DNA from 4 places in the Thioalkalivibrio sp. ALE9 genome. Region 3 is predicted to be linked to each of the others. Evidence: predicted binding sites of a transcription regulator. Region 3 holds the regulator's gene; each other region holds the start of a gene.
What was found. Region 3 encodes FliA, which starts transcription of late flagellar genes. Its sites were predicted from a motif close to GCTAAAGTTNNNNNNNNNNCNGCCGATA; they were not measured.

Region 1 (3,248 bases), 170 kb from region 3:
CGCAGCAGGCGATGGCGCGTGTCGGTGTTCATCGGTGAGGTCCGTGATTAGCGCAGCAGGCGCTCGAGGTCGATCATGCGGTCGGCCAGCTGTTCGTTGTCCACCGGGTAGTTGCCGCTGGCGATCGCCTCGCGCAGCTCGGCCACACGCGCCGCGTCGAACGGGGCGTTCTCGCCGGCGCTGGCGGCCGAACTCATCGCCTGGGCGGCGCCGGTCAGGGTAAGCGAATCGTTACCGGTGGTCGCGGCGCTATCCGACCCTTGCGCCCGGTTGGGCGCGCCGCTGGAGTCCTCGCGGCCCTTGACCGTGGAGCTCTGGCCGTCGGGGCGCAGACTGTTCGTATTGAGGCCCTTGATATCCATTGTGCCGTCCTGTCGTTGTAACTGTGCTGCAAGTGTTTACGGCCGCGTGTGCTGAAACTGTAGCCCTGTGGCGGTGGTTTTTGTAACACCGATCACAGAGTCGGCATCAAAGTGTCACCCGGACGTGCCCGGAGGGCTGGATTTCGCCCTCGACCACGCGCCCGGACGAGGTGTTCTTGACCCGGATGCGGTCCCCGAGGGTGCCGTTTTCCAGGGCCTCGCCCTGCATGCGGATGGCGATCGAGCCGTTTTCGGCAAGGATCGTGACCCGCTGGCCGCGGCTGACGATCTCGCGCTGGGTGACGTGCTGTGTGCCGATGATCTGGCCCGGACGAATGCTGCGCCGGGTCTGCTGACCGATGAGGGCCGACTTGTCTTCATGATAACTGCCCGCGTGGCGTGACGTCTCGATGCGCTGGAAGCGCAGATCGCCGCTGGTCAGCGTGTGCTGGCGAGGGAGGTTGCGACTGGCCACCAGCACCTGAGCGTAACGTTCCACCGTGGCCGGGACATACAGCTGCCAGGTGACCGGGCCCGCACACTGAAGGTGGATCGCGGTATTGCCGTCGCGGCGGCCGCCGGGCGGGAAACGGGCGTTGAGTCCGTCATGGCAGTAGGCCAGCCGGAGCCGGTTGTCGAGCTGGCCGATCTCGATATTGATGTCGTCGCTATGTTCGGCGTCCAGCTCCTGCAACAGAAACTGTTCCGCGGCCGCGCGGATCTCCGCAACTGGGTGGATCTCGGCGTGGGCCGGCACGGAGAGCGCGAACCACGCCACGAGAGCCATGAGCCCCATGGGGATGCAGCGTGATGTACAGGTTGTATGTGGATGCATATGCCGGTCCTCGCCGCCCGAGGGAATACCCCGGGTCTGCCGCGTCCGTTCGCGGACCCGAAGCTATGCAGGTTTGATGCCAGTTGTCCGGGCGGTGCCCGACTCAAGGCCCGGCGTTCAATGCCGTTATCCCTGGGAAGCGGCGCCAGAAGGCGCATACAGGCGATTGCAAATGACAGCCCGGGGGTGCGCGGTGCACACTGACCTCCCGGGAGCGGCTCGCGGCAGATGGGCGCGGGACAAGGAGAGCAGCACCATGAGTCAATTCATTGACGATGTGAACCAGCGAACGCAGCTGGTGGGTCAGAACCGGATGGAACTGCTGCTGTTCCACCTGGGTGGATCACAGACCTTCGGAATCAACGTGTTCAAGGTGCGCGAGGTTATCCCGTCGCCGCCGCTGCGCCAGATCCCGGGGTCGATGAGTGTGGTGCGCGGTGTGGCTACCCTGCGGGGCGGCACGGTGCCGATTATCGATCTGGCGCGGGCCATGGGCCTGCGCAGCGCGGCCGGTACGGGTGACAGTGGTGAACAGAAGGTGGTGGTCACCGAGTTCAACCGGTCGGTGCAGGGCTTCTGGGTATCGGCCGTGGACCGGATCGTGAATGTGAACTGGCAGGACGTGAAGTCCCCTCCGCGTGGTACGGGGCGCGAGTCCTTCCTGGTTGCGGTCACGGAGATCGACAACAAGCTGGTCGAGATCATCGACGTGGAACGGGTGCTTTCGATCGTCAATCCGCTGCCGTCGGAGGTGTCCGAATCGATTCGTGCGGACGCCACGCCAGCGGGGGGGCGCAAGGTCGTGATCGTTGACGACTCGGTCGTGGCGCGCAAGCAGATCGAAGGCGCGATCCGCGGTCTCGGGTTCGAATACGAGGTCTTCAAGGATGGTCAGGAGGCGCTCGACTTCCTGGAGCAGAAGGCCGGGGAGGGCCCGGTTCGCGACCAGATCGAGCTGGTGATCTCGGACATCGAGATGCCACGCATGGACGGCTATACCCTGACGGCGCGGATCCGGGACAATCCCGCCCTGAAAGATCTGAAGGTACTACTGCATTCCTCGTTGAGCGGCGAGTTCAATACCGACATGGTCAAGCGTGCCGGGGCCGATGCCTTTCTCTCGAAGTTCAACCCCGACGAACTGGCCAACGCGGTGCTCGACCAGACCGGGCGCGAGGGCCAGCAGGTCGAATGACGGCCGAGGGGAACGGGGTTGCCGCCCGGCAAGGTCGGGGCGGCGTCACATGGCCGACAAGGGCCCAGTGTCGTGTCCCGCCTGCGACACCGTATACTGAAACCCGCTACCGGGGATTCCCCCTGCGTTTCGTGGCGCGAGCGCCGCTGTCAAGGACTCGTCATCAGGATGCTAATCACCATGGACTGTGCTCGGGGATGAACCGGTGATCGATTCCCGCGATTACGAGGAGTTTTCCCGCTTCCTGCAGGACTGCTGCGGCCTGGTGCTGGGTGACAGCCGTCAGTATCTGGTGTCGAGCCGACTGTCCCGGCTGCTCGACGAGTTCGACTTCAAGAGCGTGCCGGAGCTCCTGCACGCGATGCGGCAAGCCCCGAATCCGCGGCTGCGCACCCGTGTGATCGACGCGATGACGACCAACGAAACCTCGTGGTTTCGCGATGGCTTTCCGTTCGAGATCCTCCGGCATGTGTTGTTGCCGGAGCTGGCTGCGAAGGGAAGCAGCATCAAGGTCTGGTCTTCCGGCTGTTCCAGTGGCCAGGAGGCCTACAGCATCTCCATGGTCGTCTCCGAGTGGGAGGAATCCCGCCCCTCGCGCAAGGTGCCGGTATCCATCCTGGGGACGGACCTGTCGGAGAAGATTCTGGATGACGCCCGGCGGGCGGTCTACGACGGCCTGAGCATTGTGCGCGGGTTGAGCGAGAGCCGCCGCGCGCGCTTCTTCGAGACCGTGACGGACGGCCACAAGGTCGTTCCCGAGGTACAGCGGCGCTGTCGTTTTCAGAAGCTCAACCTGATCGACAGCTACGCGGCACTGGGCAAGTTCGACCTGGTGTTCTGCCGCAACGTGCTGATC
Region 2 (3,248 bases), 130 kb from region 3:
CCCGGGCGGAGGCCCACTGCCAGCTCTCGCGGGCGATCCCGCCACTCAGCCGCAGCAGGCTCTTGCGGAAGACAAAGACAATCGATACCAGCGTGCCGACGTGCACCACCAGATCGAAAAGGATCATCTCAGGGCTTTCCGGAGGCGGCAGTGGCTCGCCCTGACGAATCAGCCAGTGCTGGGTCAGAACCAAGTGGGCGGTCGAGCTGACCGGAAGAAACATGAAGATGCCCTGCACGATCCCGAGCAGGGTGGCGACCCAGACTGTCATGACAGGTGCGACTCCGTGATCCCGAGGCGGGCCGCAGTATACGCAAACCACCTACCCGGCGTCGGTACCGGCGTCGCACCGCCGGCAAAAGCCCGGCTACACTCGGAACTGCGTCGTCAGACCTCGCAACTGCTCGATGCGCGCCACCAGGGCATCGGTCTCGCTGGCGGTGGCCTCGGCATTGGCCGCTGTCACCTGGGCCCCCTGACTGACCTCCGTGAGGGTGCCATCCACCTCGCGCGCGACCTCCGCCTGCTGTGACACGGCACCAGAGATCTCGTTGTTGAGATGCCGGATCCGCTCGACCGCCGAGCGGATCGACTGCAGGGCCTCGCCGGCACCGGCGGCCTCGTCCACGCCCGTTTCGCCCTTCTCCCGACTGCGCTCCATCGCCCCGGCCGCCGAGCGGGCACCCGCCTGCAGACGCTCGATCATGGCCTGGATCTCGGTCGTCGATTCCTGGGTCCGGGTCGCGAGCGTCCGCACCTCGTCGGCGACCACGGCAAACCCCCGACCCTGCTCGCCCGCCCGGGCCGCCTCGATGGCCGCATTCAGTGCCAGCAGGTTCGTCTGCTCGGCGATCCCGCGGATCACATCGAGCACCGAGCCGATCTGGTCCGACTCGGCCTGCAGACGCGCCACCTGTTCGTTGGCGGTGCCGATCTCGCTGGCCAGCTCGCGCATGGTGCGCACGGTTGTGTCGACCACGCCGGAGCCGGTCCGGGTCTCGGTCTCGGCCTGGTCGGCCGCCTCGGAGGCCGTGCGGGCGTTACGGGCGATCTCCTCGGCGGAGGCCGTCATCTGGTTCATGGCCGTCGCCACCTGGCCCAGCCGCGCCTGTTGCTGCTGCACCTCCTGATTCGTCTCCTCCGCCACGCGGTGCAGGGTGCCAACCGACTCCCCCAGCTCCCGTGCATGCTCCACCATCTCCGAGACCATGCGCTGCAGGCGCTCGATGAAGGCGTTGAACAGACGGGCCAGGCGGTCGATGCCGTCGTTGCGCGGGGCCTCGATGCGCTGGCGCAGATCCCCCTCACCCTCCGAGACCGCACGGAATCGCCCGGCCAGTCCCGCCAGGCGGCGACGGATCATGAACACGAACAGGAAGTACACCACCACGATCACGCCAATCGCCACGCCCAGCATCATCGCGTTGACCTGCCAGGCCGCGACATCCAGCAGCCGGTCCACCGCAGCGGCCACTTCGGCCTCCAGGGCCGGCGTGGTCGCGTGCTCCTGCATGACCTGCTCCAGGGTGGCCTCCATCCCGCCCTTCAGCGTGGCCGTATGCCAGAACACCGCCGCGGCGGCGATCAGGAAGAACACCCCGACAATCGCACTCAATGCGAGCGAGAAACGTCCCGCCAGCGAAAGGCGACTCAGCCACCCACTCTCCTGCTCCATTGCTGCCCCCTGATGCCGGTACACTCCGGCTTTTGTTATCGCTGTAACGACCCACCGGCCCGAAACTATAGGCCGTGGCGCACCTGTGCTTCACGTGCCCGCAACGCATGCGCTTGTGACGCAGGTCCGGACCGATTAAGGTTCTCTGAAATATACGTTCAAGCATATCCTCGATCACCGCGAACCGACGAAACCCTCCTATGCAGCTCACCCGCTATACCGATTTTTCCCTTCGCGTCCTGATGTACCTCACCGTGCAGCCGCGCGAGCAGCGCGTAACCGTCAGCGACATCTCCGAGCAGTTCGCCATCCCCCGCAACCACCTGGTCAAGATCGTGCACCAGCTCGGCCAGAAGGGCTACATCATCACCCGGCGCGGCAAGGGGGGCGGGATCTCGCTCGCCTGCGAACCCGCGGAGATCAACGTCGGCAGCGTAATCCGCGACATGGAGCCGAACCTGAACGTGGTGGACTGCGAGAACCCCGTCTGCCCGATCCTGCCCGCCTGCCAGTTGCGCGGTGTTCTCAACGACGCACGCGACGCCTTCCTCGCCGTGCTCGACCGCTACACCATTGCCGATGTGACCCAGGCGCCCGACTACCTCTACGAGCTCCTGCATCCCGGCAAGAGCGCCTGAACCCCGGTATCCTTCGGCCATGGAACGGCCCGACCCGGCACCCCGAAAACGAACCGCCCTGCACGCGCACACCGGCGCCCACTGGCTGGCCGTGGCCGTTCCGTGCCTGCTGGCGCTCGCGAGCGCCGACGCACGCCAGGCCTGTCCTGATCCCGGGACCACACCCACCCCCCTCGCCGAACTGCGCGCGGGGACCCTCCCCGAAGGAACGGAGGTGGTCGCGGAAGGCACCGTAACCGGCGTCTTCATGGACACGGACCAGCTGGGGGGCTTCTACCTGCAACAGGGCTCGGCCACCGGGGCCACGGGCCTGTTCGTCTACGCCCCACGAAGGGACCCGGTCGCGGCCGGGCAGCGCCTGCAGGTGCACGGCGCCTTCACCCGCCATCGAGGCCGCCCCCAACTCTCGCAACTGGACGCGGTGGTGACCTGCGCCGACGGCGAACCGCCCGCCCCCGTCGACCTGCGCCTGCCCGACGCAGCCGACCGGCTGGGCGACTTTATCGACCAGCCGGTCCGTTTCCCGCAGCGCCTGACGGTCACCGACAACCGGGACCTCGGCCGCTACGGAAGCCTGACGCTGGCCGCCGACGGGCGCCTGACGCACCCGGGCCAGACCGCCCCCGCGGACAGCCCGGGGCGCCAGGACATGGATCGGCGGATCGAACTGGACGACGGGAGCTATCGCGCGAACCCCGACCCGATCCCGTACCTCGACGACCAGGGGACCCGCCGCGCGGGAAGCTCGGTGGAAGGCCTCACCGGCATCCTCACCCACGCCTTCGGCGCGTACCGGATCCACCCCACCGAGCCCGTAGACTGGACCGGCGGCCAGCGTCCCGACCCGGTGCCAACCGCGGATGCGGGTGACCTGCGCATTGCCACCGCGAACATGGAGAATGACTTCGTCACGCTGGGCGAGCGTGGTGCGCAGA
Region 3 (3,248 bases):
CATGGGCCCGGATTCGGTTACGCTGGTCACCCTGGACAGCCAGCGCATCGGGGCCACGCGCCAGTTGCAGGCCTTCGCCCAGATGGCGGGGATCTCGGTGCGGGTGCTGCAGAACGCGAGAGAGTTGCGCGAACTGGCGCGCCGCGTGGAGGATGGGCACCTGATCCTGGTGGATACGGCGGGACAGGCCCCGCGTGCAGTGGAGGACGAATCCCTGTTCGCGCACCTGCCGCCGGACATCCGGGCCGAGAGCTGGCTGGTGGTGTCGGCGACGACCCAGGGGAGCGCGTTGCGGCGGGTGCTGGAGGCATTTCGCAAGGCGGAGCCCTCGGCGCTGGTGCTGACCAAGCTGGACGAGGCCGAGGAGCTGGGCGAGGTCCTGTCCGTACTGCTCGATCAGCACCTGGGACTGGGGTTCGTCAGTGATGGCCAGCGTATTGCCGAGGACTTTCACCGGGTCGATACCGGGTATCTGACCCGGCTGGCCCTGGAGGATGCCGCCGATGGACCCGGGGCAGCGGCCAATGCCCGCGAGACCTGGGCGGCCGAGCGCCTGGCGGAGATGGAACCGCCGCGGCGCGCGCGCGCCCAGGCACGTCCGGCACGGGCGGCGGAGCCCGCCACGCTGGAACTGATTCAACCGGTCGGGAAGGGGCGCTATGCCACGCACTAACAAGCCGTTGAAGGTCATCGCGGTTGCCTCGGGCAAGGGCGGGGTGGGCAAGACCAACGTATCAGTGAACCTGTCGGTGGGCCTGGCCCGGCTCGGGCGCGAGGTCATGCTGTTCGACGCCGATCTGGGCCTGGCCAACGTGGACCTGCTGCTGGGGATGCGTCCCGAGCGCACGCTGCACGACCTGGTGACCGGGGACGTGGACAGCCTGGAGGATGTGCTCGTCCAGGGGCCGGACGGGGTGAAGGTGGTGCCTTCGGCTTCGGGGATCGCGGCGATGGCCAACCTGACGCCGGCCGAGCATGCCGGTCTGATCCATGCCTTCAGCGCCTATCGCAAACCCCTGGATGTGCTGATCGTGGACACCGCGGCCGGCCTGCAGGAATCCGTGACGTCGTTCTGCCGCGCGGTCCAGGAGACCCTGGTGGTGGTCTGCGACGAGCCCGCCTCGATTACCGACGCCTATGCCCTGATCAAGGTCCTGCACCGAGATCATGGCCTGCGTCGCTTCCGCATGGTGACGAACATGGTCGACGGCCGCGAAGGCGCCGAGCGACTGATGCAGAAACTCAATACCGTCTGCGGCAACTACCTGCCGGAGGTGGTGCTCGACCTGGCCGGCTATATTCCGATGGATGATCACCTGCGCGAGGCGGTGCAGAAACGCGCGCCAGTGGTACAGCAGTACCCCGGGAGCCCGGCGGGGAAGGCCTTTGCCGAACTGGCACGGACCGTGGACCGCTGGCCGGTGGGCGGCGGTGACCACGGTGGCGTCGGGTTTTTCGTGGAACGGATGCTGCAGAGCGCATGATGACGACGCGTAATCGACTTTCCGGCTATCAGGCGACCTCCGCGGCCAGCGGCGGGCACGAGCAGCTGATTGCCGATCACGTCGAGCTGGTCCACCGCATCGCCCATCACCTGATGGCGCGGCTCCCCGCCTCGGTGCAGGTGGATGACCTGATTCAGGCGGGCATGATCGGGCTGCTCGAGGCGGCGCGCCAGTTCGAGGGCGGCCAGGGCGCGACCTTTGCCACCTACGCCGGGATCCGCATCCGTGGCGCGATGATCGACGAGCTGCGCCGCAGTGACTGGACACCGCGTTCGGTGCACCGCAACAGTCGGCGTATTGCCGCGGCGATCCAGACCGTCGAGGCGCGCGAGGGGCGGGCGGCGCGTGGCAGCGAGGTCGCCGCCGAGCTGGACGTGCCGATCGACCAGTACTACGAGATGCTGCAGGATCACGCCGGAGCCCACCTGTTCGCCCTGGACGACCTCGGCGGGGGTGACGACGGGGCCGATCGCGTGATCGAAGGGCAGGAGGTGTCGCCGGCCCGCACCCTCGAGGCCGGTGAGTTCCGTCAGGAACTGGCCGAAGCCCTCGGCGACCTCCCCGAACGCGAGCGGCTGGTGCTGTCGCTCTACTACATCGAAGAGCTCAACCTGCGCGAGATCGGCGCCGTGCTGGGCGTGACCGAGTCGCGCGTCAGCCAGATCCGAAGTCAGGCCACCATTCGACTGCGCGCCCGCCTGGGTTCGTGGCTCGAAGACGGTACGGCTTTGCAGTTATTCTAAAACCCACCCTACGAATCCCGGAGTGACGTGTGGACAAGGGAATGAAGATTCTCATCGTGGACGACTTTTCCACGATGCGGCGCATTATCAAGAACCTGTTGCGTGATCTTGGCTTCAACAATACCCAGGAAGCCGACGACGGCAGCACCGCGCTGCCTATGCTGCAGAACGGGGATTTCGACTTTCTGATCACCGACTGGAACATGCCCAACATGCCGGGGATCGACTTGCTGAAGGCCGTGCGCGCCGACCCGAACCTCAAGTCCATGCCGGTGCTGATGGTGACGGCGGAGGCCAAGCGCGACCAGATCGTCGAGGCGGCCGAGGCGGGCGTGAACGGCTACGTGGTCAAGCCGTTCACCGCCGAGACGCTGAAGGAAAAGATCGACAAGATCTTCGAACGCATTGAAGCACAGGGATAATCATGGGCCTGTGACCGATATGCCCGACGCCCGTGGCACCGACCGCCGCGGGCGTCGTCCGAAACCTTCCGCGCCGTACCCGCAAGAGGCTTCTCATGACTGAACAGGAACACCCACCACGCGACGATCAGCTGGAGCTTGCGCGGCAGTTGGTCAAGACGCTGGAGGCGGGCGACGACACGGGCGCCCGGGCGCTGGTGCAGGATCTGGCGCGCCCCTATGACCGCGAACTCTTCGACGAGCTGGGCAAGCTGACCCGTGATCTTCACGAGGCCCTGCAAAGCTTCCGCGGCGATTCGCGTCTGGTCGAACTGACCCAGGCGGAGATCCCGGACGCAAAGGAACGCCTGAATTACGTGGTCACGATGACCGAACAGGCGGCCCACGACACCATGAATGCCATCGAGTCGAGCCTGCCGATCGCGGAGTCGTTCAGTCAGCAGGCGGCCGACCTGACGGCGAAGTGGACGCGCTTTCGCAACCGCCAGCTCTCGGTGGAGGAGTTCCGGGACTTTGCCCGCGAGCTCGACACGTTCTTCGCGCAGGCGGGGGAAGACACCGAGGAGCTGCGCCGGCTG
Region 4 (3,248 bases), on a different contig from region 3:
AGTGGATATTGCGGTTGATCTCGTTGGAGGTAGCCGACTGCTCTTCGGCTGCGCTCGCGATTTGCCGCGTCATGTCCTCGATCTTTTCGACCGCGGCGACAATCTGTTCGAGCGACGTGCCCGCCTGGTTGACCTGATCCACGCCATCCTGGGCCTGGGTCTGGCTGGCGGCCATCGCCGTTACGGCCTGATCCGCACGCTTCTGCACCGCCTCGATCATCTGCTGAATCTCGGTGATTGACTCCTGCGTGCGGACGGCGAGGTTGCGAACTTCCTCGGCGACCACCGCGAACCCACGACCGTCTTCCCCTGCGCGCGCTGCCTCGATTGCGGCGTTCAGAGCCAGCAGGTTGGTCTGGTCGGCGACGTTGTTGATGACCTGCAGGATGTCGCCGATATTGTCGCTGTCACCCTTGAGCGCCGTGATGACCTCGGCGGTGCTCTGGATCTCGTTCGAGAGCTTGTTGATCGAGGTGACCGATGCGCTGACCACGTTGCGGCCACTCTGGGCCTGTTCCGTGGTTTCTCGCACGACATCTGCCGTGCTCTGGCTGTTGCGGGCGACCTCCTCGACGGTCGCGGTCATCTCGTTGATCGCTGCGGCCGCGTCACTGAGCTGGGCGTTCTGGCGATTTACACCCTTGTCGGTCTCTTCGTTGATGTGTGAAAGCTCGGTAGCGGCCGAGGCGACTTCCTCGGCATGGCCGCGAACGCTGCCGATCAGTTCGCGCAGGCGGGACTGCATGGTGGCGATGGCCGCGAGCAACGACGAGTCATCGCCCTTGCGCAGCTGGATCGGGACGGTCATGTCGCCCTCCGACACCTGGCGGACGACGTCCGATGCGTAGGCAGGATCGCCCCCTAGTGTGCGCAGGACGTTGCGGATTACCCCGAGGCTGATCAGCGAGGCCGCGATCAGGATGGCGATGGTGAGGCCGACGACCCACCAAAGCGCGCGTTGCAGCTCGGCCAGTGCGACCCCTTCGTCGAGCTCCATCAGCAGGCCCCAGCCAAGCAGGGGGATGTCGGTAAAGCTACCGATCACCGCAGTCCCGATTGCGTTTTGGTAGCGTCCGACCCCACTGTCACCCGCGGCGATCGCCTGTGCAGCCCGGGTGTCGATTGGCTGGTCCGTATCGGGGGCCGATTCAACCGGTGTCACGGGATGCCGGTCGCGGTCTACGAGGTAGATCTCGGATCCTTCGCCGAGATCGATCGCGTTGACCCGATCAAAGATCGTGTCGAGTTGCACCGCCCCGCGCATCACGGCGATTGGTTCGCCATCCGGTCCTTCGATCGGAATTGCGACGGTGCTGACCCGATTGCCCGTCGCGCGGGAAACCACCGGCCGCGAGAAGGTGTCCTCCCCACTGATCGCGCTCTGGAACCATGCCCGGTCGGGCACATTGAAATCGTTCGCCTCCTCGCGGCTGAGGACGCGCGCCTGTCCGTCGAAGGCCACTCCGACCTCGCCCATGCCGTCGGCATTCACGACAAAGATCGTGTCGTATTCACCGCGCAGCGACGCGATCTGCTCGATCAGGTGCTCGAGTTCATCGAGGTCCATGCCGCGAGCTGCATCGAGGCCTGCGAGGTAGCGCATTTCATCCTGCCGCCCCAGGAGCCATTCGTTGAAGGACTGGGCGTTGGATTCGCCCATTGCGTGAAGCCGGTCGATGGTCGCGTCGGTGTAGGAGGCGCGGTACTGCAAGAAGATGAGGGTGGCAACGATGAGGATCGCGCCCACGATGAGAGACAGGATCATCAGCGTCAGGCGGGTACCGAAGCCGACACTGGAGAGGGGGTTCAGGGATGTCATCGCGTTGTCCTTCCATTTCGTTGTTCTAGTCGGAGGGCGACAAGCAGATCCGTGTGAGCGCCGCACCCGATACAGGGGGTAGCGGCACGCCCAAAGGCTTTTTTAGAGCATTTTGGGCATTTTTCTTGTGGGAACGGTGTATCGCGTTTCGGTACGGACGGATTTCCCGGTAATCGTTATCCGGGATCCTGGCGGCAGGGGTTGCCCCGACGGGGGAGATCCCGGCTTTTCGCTACGCTCCGGCCGGGATGACGATGCAGGGGTAAAGGGCGGCGCTGGTGATATTCCAGGAAAGGCGCGGATTACAGCGACCTGCGGCTGGCTATGCCGCCTCCGGAGGATCTCCGTGACTGGCCGACTCTCGTTGCTAATCAGGTCCGCTTTCGAGCTTGGCCTTGTTCGTGCCTTCGTGCTCTTCGTGGTGAAATCCGTATTTCCCTCAGGACTCCTTCAGGCGCGGCATCAGCATGGTGAGATTGCAGGGCATGGTGCGGTCGTCGAGCTGGGCCTGGATGATGCGGTCCCAGGCGGTGCGGCAGGCGCCGGTGGAGCCGGGCAGTACGAAGAGGTAGGTGCCGTTTGCGACCCCTGAAAGGGCGCGGGACTGCAGGCTGGAGGTGCCGATCTCTTCATAGGAGAGCATGCGGAACAGCTCGCCGAAGCCCTCGATGGTCTTGTCCAGCAGCACCGAGGCGGCCTCGGGGGTGCCGTCACGGCCGGTGATGCCGGTGCCGCCGGTGGTCAACACGGCGTCGATTTCGGGATCGGAGATCCAGCGCGAGAGTTCGGCGCGGATGGCGTAGACGTCGTCCTTCACGATCCGCCGATCGGCGGTGCGGTGGCCGGCGCTTTCGAGGCGTTCCACCAAGGCGTCGCCGGAGCGATCCTCGGCGAGGTCGCGACTGTCGGAGATGGTGAGCACGGCGATGTTGAGCGGCGTCTTCACGGGGCTGGTTTCCGGCGTGGAATCGGTCATGGCAACGTCCTGTTGGTGTATCGTGGCGCCCATCTTAATGAGTTGCTGGAGTTCCGGGAATGTCGGAGCGGGTACAGAAGGTCCTGGCGGCGCGGGGGCTGGGTTCGCGGCGCGAGATCGAGGGCTGGATCGAGCGCGGCGAGGTGCAGGTGAACAACCGTACCGCGCGGCTGGGCGATCAGGTCGACGAGCACGACGTGATTCGTGTGCGCGGGCGCATCGTGCGGCGCCCGGAGCATCCGCACCGCTGGATCGTGTATCACAAGCCGGTCGGCGAGATCTGCAGCCGCTCCGATCCGGAGGGGCGGCGGCCGGTGTTTGCCAGCCTGCCGCGCCTGAAGGGGCAGCGCTGGGTGGCGGTCGGGCGGCTGGACCTGAACACCTCCGGCCTGCTGCTGTTCACCACGGACGGCGAGCTGGCCAATCGCCTGATGCACCCGAGCATGGCGCTGG

Region 1: the regulator FliA is predicted to act here: its motif matches at 1,299-1,326, upstream of D106_RS0101535 (chemotaxis protein CheV).
Region 2: the regulator FliA is predicted to act here: its motif matches at 1,720-1,747, upstream of D106_RS0102960 (methyl-accepting chemotaxis protein).
Region 4: the regulator FliA is predicted to act here: its motif matches at 1,899-1,926, upstream of D106_RS0113515 (methyl-accepting chemotaxis protein).

Annotation. Positions count from the first base shown of each region.
Region 1 covers NZ_KB898122.1:321,775-325,022, forward strand. Annotated here, with positions in the region: gene D106_RS0101520 (flagella synthesis protein FlgN) at 1-32, opposite strand, end outside; gene flgM (flagellar biosynthesis anti-sigma factor FlgM) at 48-362, opposite strand; gene flgA (flagellar basal body P-ring formation chaperone FlgA) at 469-1,158, opposite strand; gene D106_RS0101535 (chemotaxis protein CheV) at 1,454-2,392, shown strand; gene D106_RS0101540 (protein-glutamate O-methyltransferase CheR) at 2,598-3,248, shown strand, end outside.
Region 2 covers NZ_KB898122.1:628,199-631,446, forward strand. Annotated here, with positions in the region: gene D106_RS0102955 (undecaprenyl-diphosphate phosphatase) at 1-271, opposite strand, end outside; gene D106_RS0102960 (methyl-accepting chemotaxis protein) at 368-1,675, opposite strand; gene D106_RS0102965 (Rrf2 family transcriptional regulator) at 1,876-2,313, shown strand; gene D106_RS0102970 (ExeM/NucH family extracellular endonuclease) at 2,333-3,248, shown strand, end outside.
Region 3 covers NZ_KB898122.1:494,685-497,932, forward strand. Annotated here, with positions in the region: partial or broken gene flhF (flagellar biosynthesis protein FlhF) at 1-491, shown strand, start outside; gene D106_RS0102355 (MinD/ParA family protein) at 660-1,484, shown strand; gene D106_RS0102360 (RNA polymerase sigma factor FliA) at 1,481-2,248, shown strand; gene cheY (chemotaxis response regulator CheY) at 2,290-2,670, shown strand; gene D106_RS0102370 (protein phosphatase CheZ) at 2,766-3,248, shown strand, end outside.
Region 4 covers NZ_KB898138.1:18,276-21,523, forward strand. Annotated here, with positions in the region: gene D106_RS0113515 (methyl-accepting chemotaxis protein) at 1-1,819, opposite strand, end outside; gene moaB (molybdenum cofactor biosynthesis protein B) at 2,259-2,795, opposite strand; gene rluB (23S rRNA pseudouridine(2605) synthase RluB) at 2,855-3,248, shown strand, end outside.